Kitasatospora fiedleri: one gene and its partner. Each later gene encodes a partner of the first gene's protein in a complex. Links are inferred from orthologs where the notes say so. Each region holds a gene or a part of one and is shown on either strand. Other genes may lie near its edges. The genes, in order: rpsG and tig.

Region 1 (5,556 bases):
CGGGGCGCTGGTGTCGCGCCCCGACGCCGTCCCGCGGGTGGGGGTGCCGGAGGGCTCCCGGGTGGAACCCGGACGGGTCTCGCCCGGGTGCCCTCCTTCTAGCCTAAAGGGTGCGTTTCATCCCGATTGCCGGGACGTCACTCGCCCTTGGCCTTGGCGATGATGTCGTCCGCCACGTTCCGCGGAACCTCGGCGTACGAGTCGAACTGCATCGAGTAGCTCGCGCGACCGGAGGTCTTGCTGCGCAGGTCACCGACGTAGCCGAACATCTCGGAGAGCGGCACCAGCGCCTTGACGACGCGGGCACCGTGACGCTCCTCCATGGCCCGGATCTGGCCACGGCGGGAGTTGATGTCGCCGATCACGTCGCCCATGTAGTCCTCGGGGGTGGTGACCTCGACGGCCATCATCGGCTCGAGCAGAGCCGGCGACGCCTTGCGGGCACCTTCCTTGAACGCCATGGAACCGGCGATCTTGAACGCGAGCTCGGACGAGTCGACGTCGTGCGCCGCACCGTCGAGCAGGGTCACGCGGACGCCCTGGAGCGGGTAGCCGGCGAGCACGCCGAACTCCATGGCCTCCTGGCAGCCGGCGTCGACCGACGGGATGTACTCCCGCGGCACGCGGCCACCGGTGACCTTGTTGAGGAACTCGTAGCCCTCGCCGGACTCCAGCGGCTCGATCGCGATCTGGATCTTCGCGAACTGGCCGGAGCCACCGGTCTGCTTCTTGTGCGTGTAGTCGATGCGCTCGACGGCCTTGCGGATCGTCTCGCGGTACGCCACCTGCGGCTTGCCGACGTTGGCCTCGACCTTGAACTCGCGGCGCATGCGGTCGACCAGCACCTCGAGGTGCAGCTCGCCCATGCCGGCGATGATCGTCTGGCCGGTCTCCTCGTCGGTGTTGACCTGGAAGGAGGGGTCCTCCTCGGCCAGGCGCTGGATGGCGACACCCAGCTTCTCCTGGTCGCCCTTGGACTTGGGCTCGATCGCGACGCGGATGACCGGGGCCGGGAAGTCCATGGACTCCAGGATGACCGGGTTCTTCTCGTCGGACAGCGTCTCACCGGTGGTGGTCTGCTTGAGGCCCATCACGGCGATGATGTCGCCGGCGCCCACCGAGTCGATCTCCTCACGCTTGTTCGCGTGCATGCGGTAGATCTTGCCGATGCGCTCCTTCTTGCCCTTGACGGAGTTCAGCACCGAGGTGCCGGACTCCAGGCGGCCGGAGTACACGCGGACGAAGGTGAGCTTGCCCAGGTGCGGGTCCGACATGATCTTGAACGCGAGCGCGGCGAGCGGCTCGTCGTCCGAGGCCTGGCGGACGATCTTCTCGTCGGGGTTGTTCGGCTTGGTGCCCTCGATGCCCTCGATGTCGAGGGGCGACGGCAGGTACTTCACCACCGCGTCGAGCAGGGGCTGGACGCCCTTGTTCTTGAACGCCGAGCCGCAGAAGATCGGGGTGAAGTCCGAGTTCAGCGTGCCCTTGCGGATCGCGGCGACGATCAGCTCCTCGGGGATGTCCTCACCCTCCAGGGCGAGCTCCATCACCTCGTCGCTGACGTTCGACACGGTGTCGATCAGGGCCTCGCGGTACTCCGCGGCCTGCTCGGCGAGGTCGGCCGGGATGTCGACGGTGTCGTACATCTCGCCCTTGGGCGCGTCGGCCGAGTAGACCAGGGCCTTCATCTTCACCAGGTCGACGACGCCGGTGAAGTCACCCTCGGCGCCGATCGGCAGCTGCATGACCAGCGGGGTGGCGCCGAGGCGGTCCACGATGGTCTGCACGCAGAAGAAGAAGTTGGCGCCCGTGCGGTCCAGCTTGTTGATGAAGCAGATCCGCGGGACGCCGTACCGGTCGGCCTGCCGCCACACGGTCTCGGACTGGGGCTCGACACCGGCGACGCCGTCGAACACCGTCACGCCACCGTCGAGCACGCGCAGCGAGCGCTCCACCTCGACGGTGAAGTCGACGTGGCCCGGGGTGTCGATGATGTTGATGGTGTTGTCGACACCGTCGAGGGTCCAGTGACAGGTCGTCGCGGCCGACGTGATGGTGATGCCGCGCTCCTGCTCCTGCTCCATCCAGTCCATCGTGGCAGCGCCGTCGTGGACCTCACCGATCTTGTACGAGACACCCGTGTAGAACAGGATCCGCTCGGTGGTGGTGGTCTTGCCCGCGTCGATGTGCGCCATGATCCCGATGTTGCGGACCTTGGCGAGGTCAAGGGAGGTTGCAGCCATGGTGGCTCGTTCTCTCTCTGTCTAGTGACGGGGTTCGGACTACCAGCGGTAGTGCGCGAAGGCCTTGTTGGACTCGGCCATCTTGTGGGTGTCCTCGCGACGCTTCACGGAAGCGCCCAGGCCGTTGCTGGCGTCGAGGATCTCGTTGAGCAGACGCTCGGTCATGGTCTTCTCGCGACGGGCGCGGGAGTAGCCGACCAGCCAGCGCAGCGCCAGGGTGTTGGCGCGGCCCGGACGGACCTCGACCGGCACCTGGTAGGTGGCGCCGCCGACGCGGCGGGACTTGACCTCGAGGGTCGGCTTGACGTTCTCCAGCGCGCGCTTGAGCGCGATCACCGGGTCGGCACTGGTCTTCTCGCGGACGCCCTCGAGGGCGCCGTAGACGATCCGCTCGGCGGTGGAGCGCTTGCCGTGCAGCAGGATCTTGTTGACCAGCGAGGTCACCAGCGGGGAGCCGTAGACCGGGTCGATGATGACCGGGCGCTTCGGGGCGGGGCCCTTACGAGGCATTCTTACTTCTCCTTCTTGGCGCCGTAGCGGCTGCGGGCCTGCTTGCGGTTCTTGACAGCCTGGGTGTCAAGAGCGCCGCGGATGATCTTGTAACGCACACCCGGCAGGTCCTTCACGCGACCGCCACGCACGAGCACGATGGAGTGCTCCTGCAGGTTGTGGCCCTCGCCCGGAATGTAAGCGGTGACCTCGATCCCGCTGGTGAGGCGCACACGGGCGACCTTGCGGAGAGCCGAGTTCGGCTTCTTCGGGGTGGTCGTGTACACACGCGTGCAGACACCGCGGCGCTGGGGCGATGCCTCAAGCGCGGGGGTCTTGGTCTTCTGGACCTTGTCCTGCCGGCCCTTTCGGACCAGCTGCTGGATCGTAGGCACCGTTTCTCCGTTTTCTGTGTGCCAAGGCTCGGTGGAACTAACCTGCGGTGTGGCCCCGCACTCTCCGACCCACGCGGTCGGGTGTGTTGGGCCTTCTTCGGGGAAGAATCGCGGAATCCCATGAGCTGCGCTGCGGCTACGGCGCACACCGAGCGGGTGGAGTCTCCGCTGCGGCGGCCGATCTGCTGGCACGCACAAGGACCCGGGCACACCCCAGGCACAAGGTCAGAGCGTACCTAGCGCACAGGCGGCGGTCAAAACAAATGGAGTGCGCCCGGTTGCGCGGGCCCGTAGATCAGTCCACGGCCGCCAGCGGCGGGCCGTCGGCGCGCAGCCGGTGGCGGCGTCCGGCGCGGCGCCCGGCGGACGGGGTGCCGGCGTGGTCGGAGGCGAACGCCGGGACGACCAGCAGCAGCGCGGCCAGCGCGTACAGCGCGGTCCACACCACCCAGCCGCCCGGGGGCAGCCAGTGCGCGTGCCGGTTGAACAGCGAGCCGCCGGTGCCGACCACGAAGCGGCGCAGCGTCCAGTAGAAGGCCGCCAGGTTGGCCAGGGCCAGCGGGAGCACCACCGTCGCGGTGAGCCGGCGCCAGGGCAGCGCGGGGCCGCCGGAGGCCGTCCGGTCGGCCAGCACGGCGCCGCACAGCAGCGGCAGGCCGACCGCGAAGGGCATCAGGTAGCGGCCCTGCCAGACCGGGCCGAGGTGGTACTGGGCGGCCTGGGCGAGCGGTGGGGCGAGCACGATGCCGAGCGCGACCAGGACCGCCGAGAGGGCGTCCCGGCGGCGGCCCAGCACCACCGTCAGCACCGCGAGCAGGCCGATCGCCGCGGTCCACACCACCCAGGTGAAGACCGTCGGCTTGGTGTCCAGCCAGCCGAACCAGCCGATCATCTGGTGGATGTAGTCCATGCTGTTGCCGAACGCGTCCTTGGCCGCGACGGCGGGCGAGTTGTACCAGGGCGGGAGCGTGATCACCGAGTGGTCCGGGTGGCTGCGGGACCAGAGCAGCGCCCCGACCGAGGCGGTCCCGAGCAGCACCGTCCAGCCCCACAGCGCCTTGCGGCGCAGCAGCGGGCGCAGCGCCCCGCGGCGGTGCACCAGCAGGCCGACGACGGCCGCGCCGGCGAACCAGAGCAGGCCCAGCGGACGGATGTTGATCAGCACCAGGCCGCCGATGCCGAGCCGGGCCAGCCGGCGGTTGAGCAGCAGCGGGTCGGGCGAGCGCAGCATCGCCAGCATCGCCGACCAGACCAGGATGCCCGCCGCGATCTCGCCGCCGCTGGGGTTGACCATGCCGGCCAGGAACAGCGCCGTCGGGGTCGCGGCGACCAGCAGGCCGGTCATCGCGGGCCGTCGGCTGCGCCACTCCGCGGCGGTGACCATCGCGCTGGCCAGCAGGGCGGCGCAGAGCACCGCCGACAGCAGGCGCATCAGGTAGAGCGCGGTCGGGCCGTCGGTGACCAGGCTGGGCAGTCCGGCGTACAGGTAGTAGGCCGGGTGGTAGCGGCCGGCCGCGGTGGTGACCTGGACGGTCGGGCCGCCGGAGCCGATCTTCGGGGCGCAGCTCGCCGGGACGGCGGGCTGCCAGCTGTAGCACTCGTGCTCGTGCGGCAGTTGGGCGTACCAGCCGGGCAGTTGGACGCCGGTCTCGGCGAACTCCGAGTCCACCCCGGCGACGGTGTGCTCGACCATCACCTCGGGGCCGCCGAACTGGCCGCGGGCGACCGCGGCGGCCCGGATGAAGTGCGCGTGCTCGTCCGGGGAGGCGGCCAGCGGGGTGGCCGCGGCCCAGGCCCCGGCGAGGGCGAGGAACACCGCGAAGGAGCACAGCCACAGGCGGCGGCGGGTGCGGACGGCCCGGTCGGCCAGCCGGGTCAGCCCGGCGGCGAGGCGGCTGGGCCTCACCGGATGTAGCTCAGCCACGACTGGTCACCCTCCGCGGAGCAGGTGTGGCCGGGCGCGAACTTCGGGCAGCTGCCGTCCAGTTTGCGCACGGTGTGGGAGACCCACGGCAGCACCCGGTAGGTGCCGTCCTGGGCAGGCATGTAGCGGTCCGCCATCGAGGAGGAGACGGTGCCGAGCAGGAGCAGCAGCCCGACCAGGGCGCCGGCCACCGCGCCGGTGCGGCCGACCGGGCCGAACAGCGCGGCCGGGTCGGTGTCGCCGGCGGTGTTCCGCCGCTCGGCCAGCCGCTTGGTGACCAGGTGCACGGTCAGCGCGCACACCACCATGCCGCAGTACAGCAGTTGGTTGTTGGTGCGGGTGTACAGCTGCACGGTCTGGGTGGAGTACATGTGCGAGGCGATGTACATCCGCATCAGCCAGGCGCTGACGAACATCGCCACGATGGTGACCGGCAGCGGCTGGCGCAGGCCCATCCAGAGCACCAGGCCCAGGCAGACGAAGGTGACCACCGCGAACAGGCCGA
Region 2 (5,750 bases), 610 kb from region 1 along the record:
ACCTGAACCCCCGCCATGAATCGAGGAAGTGAGTCCCGGTGGCCTTCTCCGTCTCCGCCCTTGTCCTGTTCGGCGTCATCGTCTTCATCTTCATCCGCAACAAGCAGCTGAAGGGCGGACACGCCATCATCGCCGCGCTGTTCGGATTCATGCTCAGCCAGTCGACCATGGCCGGGCCGATCCAGCAGTTCCTCAACTCGATCTCCAAGGCCATCTCCGGCATCGCGGGCTGACCACCCCGTCCGGCCTCGGGGAGCACGTTCCGACGGGCGGAGGCACCCCCGTTCCGGACCGCGTCGCTGCCCGCGGGTGACCAGGCTCACCCGACCCGTCACGCCAGGTCAGCGCCCAGGTGCACGCAGTGGCCGACGTCGCCCGCTGTGTGCGGTTCGTGGGCGCACCGTCATGATCCCGTACGCGCACCGCAGCCCGTCGTCGGCGGAGCGTGACCTGGCGTACCGTCAGCCCCCTCCCGAGCACGGGAACGGGGCTCTTCGGCGCTTGCCAGCTCCGCGAGCCGTGGGTTTTGCTTCCTCCGCAGCCCGGACATCGGCCGGGCTGGCCATCGAGCGGAACGCCTAGTCCTGCCGCCGTTCGGTGCCGACCAGACACCACGCCACGGCAGGAGCGGGGGAACCACAGGTAGTACGCCGGGCCCGGAACGCACGGGACGGCTCGGGGTGAAGCCGCGGAGACGCGGCCGGGCAACTCTCGCCCGAACCCGACAGCTCACCTCGTAGGCGTCGGAGAGGAACAGCTTCATGTCCGTCCAGGGCAAGCACCGCAAGCCGCGCCTGACCACCATCGCCCGCATCGCCATCGCCGCCGGCGTGGTGGGTGCCGCGGTCGGCCTCCCGGTCTCCGCCGCCTCCGCGCACGGCACCGCCGACCACCAGGACGGCGGCCGCCAGTGGGCCAACGTCTCGGTCGACGCCACCCCCGTCGCCGACACCACCGGCCACCCCGCCGGTGACGCCGCCGCGCAGACCTACAAGGTCGCCGCCGGCGACACCCTCTCGAAGATCGCCACCGCGAAGAACGTGGACGGCGGCTGGGAGAAGCTCTACCAGGACAACCGCGCGGTCATCGGCGGCAACCCGAACCTGATCTACCCCGGCCAGCAGCTGGCCGTCAACGGCCAGGCCGCCCCGGCGACTTCGGCCACCACCTCCTCGGACGCCGCGGCCACCGCCGCCGCCCCGAAGGCGCAGGCCAAGACCGAGGCCCCGGCTCCGGCCAAGACCGAGGTCAAGACCAAGACCGAGGCCAAGACCGAGAAGTCGTCCGCGGCGAAGTCGTCGACCGCCACCGCCTCCACCGGTTCGAGCAGCGCCGGCTCCGCCGCGAGCTCCTCCTCCGGCTACGTCGCCCCCGCGCCGGGCAGCGTCACCACCGGTTACAAGGTGGCGGGCTCCAGCTGGTCCAGCGGCTACCACACCGGCATCGACTTCCCGGTCTCCACCGGCACCAGCCTGAAGGCGATCGCCAACGGCACCGTGGTCTCGGCCGGCAACGGCGGCGCCTACGGCAACCAGGTCGTCATCAAGCTCGCCGACGGCAAGTACGCCCAGTACGCGCACCTCTCCTCGATCTCCGTCTCGGCCGGCCAGTCCGTGACGGCGGGGCAGCAGATCGGCCTGTCCGGCGCCACCGGCAACGTCACCGGCCCGCACCTGCACTTCGAGATCCGCACCACCCCGGACTACGGCTCCGACATCGACCCGGTCGCCTACCTGGCGGCCCACGGCGTCAACGTCTGATCCCCGGCACCACCCCCCGGAGGCCCCGCGCGACCTACCGCGCGGGGCCTCCGGGCCGTCCGCGGGGCGGGAGCGCGCGGGACCGGTGCGCCGGAGGGGGAACGGCGACGGCCCCGACCGCTGGGCGGTCGGGGCCGTCGGCCTCGTGGAGCGGGTGACGAGAATCGAACTCGCGTGACCAGTTTGGAAGACTGGGGCTCTACCATTGAGCTACACCCGCAGGGAAGCGCCCTCCGCCACCGTGCGGTGGTGAGGACTGGCCCAGCGTACCTGGTCGGGTCGGTGGATTGCACGCTCCTTCCCGTTGTCGGCTCGTCCTCGGCTCGTCGATATCGCCCCGGTCGGGGGCGGGTCGACGTGTACTCTTCTGCTCGGCACCACGGGGTGTGGCGCAGGTTGGTAGCGCGTCCGCTTTGGGAGCGGAAGGCCGTCGGTTCGAATCCGGTCACCCCGACCGTGTGCGGCAGGGTCTCGTCGGCGGGCGGGGCCCTGTTGTCGTTGCGGCCCCGTCGTCGCCGCGGCCCGCCGCCGTGGTTCCGCCGCCGTGGTTCCGGGCCCCCGGGCTCCCAGCCCCCGGTGCCGGGCACAGCCGCTTTCGTGGTACCGGTAGGATGGATCGCTGGCGGTAGTACGGACAGCAATGCAGCCCCAACCGCCTATCGCCCTGACCGCAAGCCCCCTAGGAGACCCAACCGTGAAGAGCGCCGTCGAGACTCTGAACCCCACCCGGGTTCGACTCACCGTCGAGGTGCCCTTCGAGGAGCTCAAGCCCAGCCTCGACGCGGCGTACAAGAAGATCAACCAGCAGGTCACCGTTCCGGGCTTCCGCAAGGGCAAGATCCCGAACAAGGTGATCGACCAGCGCTTCGGTCGTGGCGCGGTGCTGGAGGAGGCCGTCAACGACGCGCTTCCGCGCTTCTACACGCAGGCAGTCGACGAGGGCCAGATCGACGTTCTGGGCCAGCCCGACATCACCGAGATCGAGGGTGTCGAGAACCTGGCGGACGGCGGGGACCTCAAGTTCACCGCCGAGGTCGACGTGCGCCCCGAGGTCACCCTGCCCGACTTCTCCGAGATCGCCGTCGTGGTCGACCCGATCGAGGTCGGCGACGAGGACGTCGAGAAGTCGCTGGAGCAGCTGCGCGAGCGCTTCGCCTCCGTCAAGGACGTCGAGCGCGCCGCCGGCGAGAACGACATCGTGGTGATCGACCTGGAGGCCAAGGTCGACGGTGAGGTGCCGGAGGACGGCACCGCCACCGGCGTGAGCTACGAGATCGGCTCCGGCCGCCTGCTGGACGGCATCGACGAGGCCGTGGTCGGCCTGTCCGCCGGTGAGTCCAAGACCTTCACCACCACCCTCAAGGGCGGCACCCAGGTCGGCAAGGACTCCGAGGTCACCGTCACCGTGACCACCGTCCAGGAGAAGGAACTCCCGGCCCTGGACGACGAGTTCGCGCAGCTGGCGAGCGAGTTCGACACCCTCGAGGAGCTCCGCGCCGACTCCGTCAAGCGCCTTGAGCGGATGAAGGAGTTCGACCAGGCCACCCAGGCCCAGGAGAAGGTCCTCGACGAGCTGCTCTCGCGGGTCGAGATGGACTACCCGGAGAAGCTGCTCGCGGACGAGATCGGCACCCGCAAGCACAACCTGGAGCACCACCAGCTGGAGCCGATGGGCCTGACCCTCGACACCTACCTCGCCTCCCAGGACAAGTCCCGCGAGGACTACGAGAAGGAGACCGAGGAGCAGGCGAAGAAGGGCATCAAGACCCAGTTCGTGCTGGACCAGATCGTCAAGAACGAGGAGCTGGGCGTCAACCAGGAGGAGCTCACCGAGCACCTCGTCCGCCGCGCCGCCGGTTCCGGCCTCACCCCGGACCAGTTCGCCCAGCAGGTCGTCCAGGGCGGCCAGGTGCAGCTGCTGGTCGGCGAGGTCGCCCGCGGCAAGGCGCTGGCCCTGGTGGTCGAGGCCGCCAAGGTGACCGACACCAACGGCGAGACCGTCTCCTTCGAGGACGAGGAGGAGGAGACCACCGAGGCCGCCGAGTCCACCGAGGCCGCCGCGGAGGAGACCTCCGAGGAGTCCGCCGGGGCCTGAGCCCCGTGACCGTCGGCCACCGACGGTGAAGTCAGACCGGGAACGGGCCCGGACGCCGCACGGCGTCCGGGCCCGTTCGCGTGCCCCACGGGTCCGGCCCGCTCACCCTGCGCTCACAGCGAACAGTTCTGCGTGGGGGATTCAGCGGCGGGGCCTGCGCGTTAGGGTCGGTGGACAGCGACACACACGCAGATCGACTGAGCAGGTGGCTAAGTGACGTTCCCGCAGATGCAGATGCCTGGCCCGATGGCACCGCACGCCGCCGGCGGCGACGTGGGTGGCGGCCTGGGCGACCAGGTCTACAACCGGCTGCTCAACGAGCGCATCATCTTCCTCGGCCAGCAGGTCGACGACGACATCGCCAACAAGATCACCGCCCAGCTGCTGCTGCTCGCGGCGGACCCCGAGAAGGACATCTACCTCTACATCAACTCCCCGGGTGGATCCATCTCGGCCGGCATGGCGATCTACGACACCATGCAGTACATCAAGAACGACGTGGTCACCATCGCGATGGGCATGGCGGCGTCGATGGGCCAGTTCCTGCTGACCGCGGGCGCCAAGGGCAAGCGCTTCTCGCTGCCGAACGCCAACATCCTGATGCACCAGCCCTCCGCGGGCCTCGGCGGCTCCGCCACCGACATCCGGATCCAGGCCGAGCAGCTGCTGCGCACCAAGAAGCGGATGTCGGAGCTGATCGCCTTCCACAGCGGCCAGTCCTTCGAGCAGATCACCCTGGACTCCGACCGCGACCGCTGGTTCACGCCGGAGGAGGCCAAGGCGTACGGCCTGATCGACGAGATCATGCACAGCGCCGCGGACGTCCCGGGCGGCGGCGGCACCGGCGCCGGCCTGGCCGGCTGACCGGCATCGGAACCCTGACCGCACGCTTCGGAGGACCAGAAACCATGAACATCCCCAGCCTGTCCGGTGCCAAGGCCCGCCTGGAGGACATGCGCGCCGAGGGCCGCTACATCGTCCCGCGGTTCGTCGAGCGCACCTCGCAGGGCATCCGCGAGTACGACCCGTACGCCAAGCTGTTCGAGGAGCGCATCATCTTCCTCGGCTCGCAGGTGGACGACGTCTCGGCGAACGACATCATGGCGCAGCTGATCTGCCTGGAGTCGATGGACCCGGACCGGGACATCTCGCTCTACATCAACTCGCCCGGCGGCTCGTTCACCGCGCTGACCGCGATCTACGACACCATGCAGTTCGTGAAGCCGGACATCCAGACGGTCTGCATGGGCCAGGCGGCCTCGGCCGCCGCGGTGATCCTGGCCGCCGGCACCCCCGGCAAGCGCCTCGCGCTGCCGAACGCCCGCATCCTGATCCACCAGCCGTACACCGAGACCGGCCGCGGCCAGGTGTCGGACCTGGAGATCCAGGCCAAGGAGATCTTCCGGATGCGCGAGCAGCTGGAGAACATGCTGGCCAAGCACTCCAGCAAGGACGTCGAGCAGGTCCGCGAGGACATCGAGCGCGACAAGATCCTCACCGCCGAGGAGTCGCTGGAGTACGGGCTGATCGACCAGATCGTCTCGACCCGGAAGAACTCGTACACCGACTGACCTTCCCGCCCCGGGGCGGTGCGTACGTGACGTACGCCCCGCCCCGGGGCGTTCCGGTCCTGGCGTCCGTCCCGCACAATGGCAGTCGGGTCATGCGCCCGCGACGGCATCTGTTCGGTATCAATTCGCCCAGGGCGTAGGGCAGACCGGTCGAAGTCGGCGGAAACGACGGCTCGGCAGAGTACCGTCGGATACCAGACCGACCGCCGACGGCGCAGCCGGTCTCACAGCACCAGGCCCCGACCCCCGCGGGGCCCCTGGCGAAGGGGAAGCACCTCGTGGCACGCATCGGAGACGGTGGCGACCTGCTCAAGTGCTCGTTCT

The links.
Region 2: the proteins of rpsG (region 1) and tig are in contact, whole or in part, in a crystal structure (PDB 3GTY), measured with the Thermotoga maritima proteins. The link is inferred for Kitasatospora fiedleri from one-to-one orthologs. Residues at the interface, in WP_004081843.1 of Thermotoga maritima: Lys34, Lys52, Lys55, Glu59, Arg62, Gln63, Glu66, Asn67, Lys69, Val71, Arg95, Ala109, Lys110, Lys111, Gly112, Arg113, Pro114, Glu117, Glu121, Ile124, Ala125, Tyr127, Asn128, Asn129, Thr130, Gly131, Lys135, Asp139, Arg142, Met143; in WP_004081061.1 of Thermotoga maritima: Glu122, Val124, Val129, Leu130, Tyr133, Glu188, Gly259, Ile262, Tyr263, Glu266, Ser270, Glu273, Gln274, Glu277, Arg308, Gln311, Ile312, Ser315, Tyr316, Glu325, Arg329, Arg336, Leu363, Phe366, Trp367, Arg373, Leu377, Arg381, Leu384, Glu387.

The regions. Positions count from the first base shown.
Region 1 is NZ_OX419519.1:3,207,996-3,213,551, forward strand. What follows is about bases 1,019-3,733. They hold rpsG (30S ribosomal protein S7), read right to left. Parts: upstream 2,754-3,733; coding sequence 2,283-2,753; downstream 1,019-2,282. Other genes in these bases: fusA (elongation factor G), read right to left, coding at 1,019-2,243; rpsL (30S ribosomal protein S12), read right to left, coding at 2,756-3,127; QMQ26_RS14790 (DUF2142 domain-containing protein), read right to left, coding at 3,423-3,733. In the rest of the region: more of fusA, read right to left, coding at 138-1,018; more of QMQ26_RS14790, read right to left, coding at 3,734-5,051; QMQ26_RS14795 (hypothetical protein), read right to left, coding at 5,030-5,556.
Region 2 is NZ_OX419519.1:2,599,088-2,604,837, reverse strand. What follows is about bases 1,746-4,654. They hold tig (trigger factor), read left to right. Parts: upstream 1,746-2,454; coding sequence 2,455-3,855; downstream 3,856-4,654. Other genes in these bases: QMQ26_RS12120 (ATP-dependent Clp protease proteolytic subunit), read left to right, coding at 4,090-4,654; QMQ26_RS12140 (M23 family metallopeptidase), read left to right, coding at 1,746-1,760. In the rest of the region: QMQ26_RS12145 (hypothetical protein), read left to right, coding at 39-233; more of QMQ26_RS12140, read left to right, coding at 762-1,745; more of QMQ26_RS12120, read left to right, coding at 4,655-4,719; QMQ26_RS12115 (ATP-dependent Clp protease proteolytic subunit), read left to right, coding at 4,764-5,426; ATP-dependent Clp protease ATP-binding subunit ClpX, read left to right, coding at 5,705-5,750. UniProt on the Bacillus subtilis protein: Involved in protein export. Acts as a chaperone by maintaining the newly synthesized protein in an open conformation. Functions as a peptidyl-prolyl cis-trans isomerase.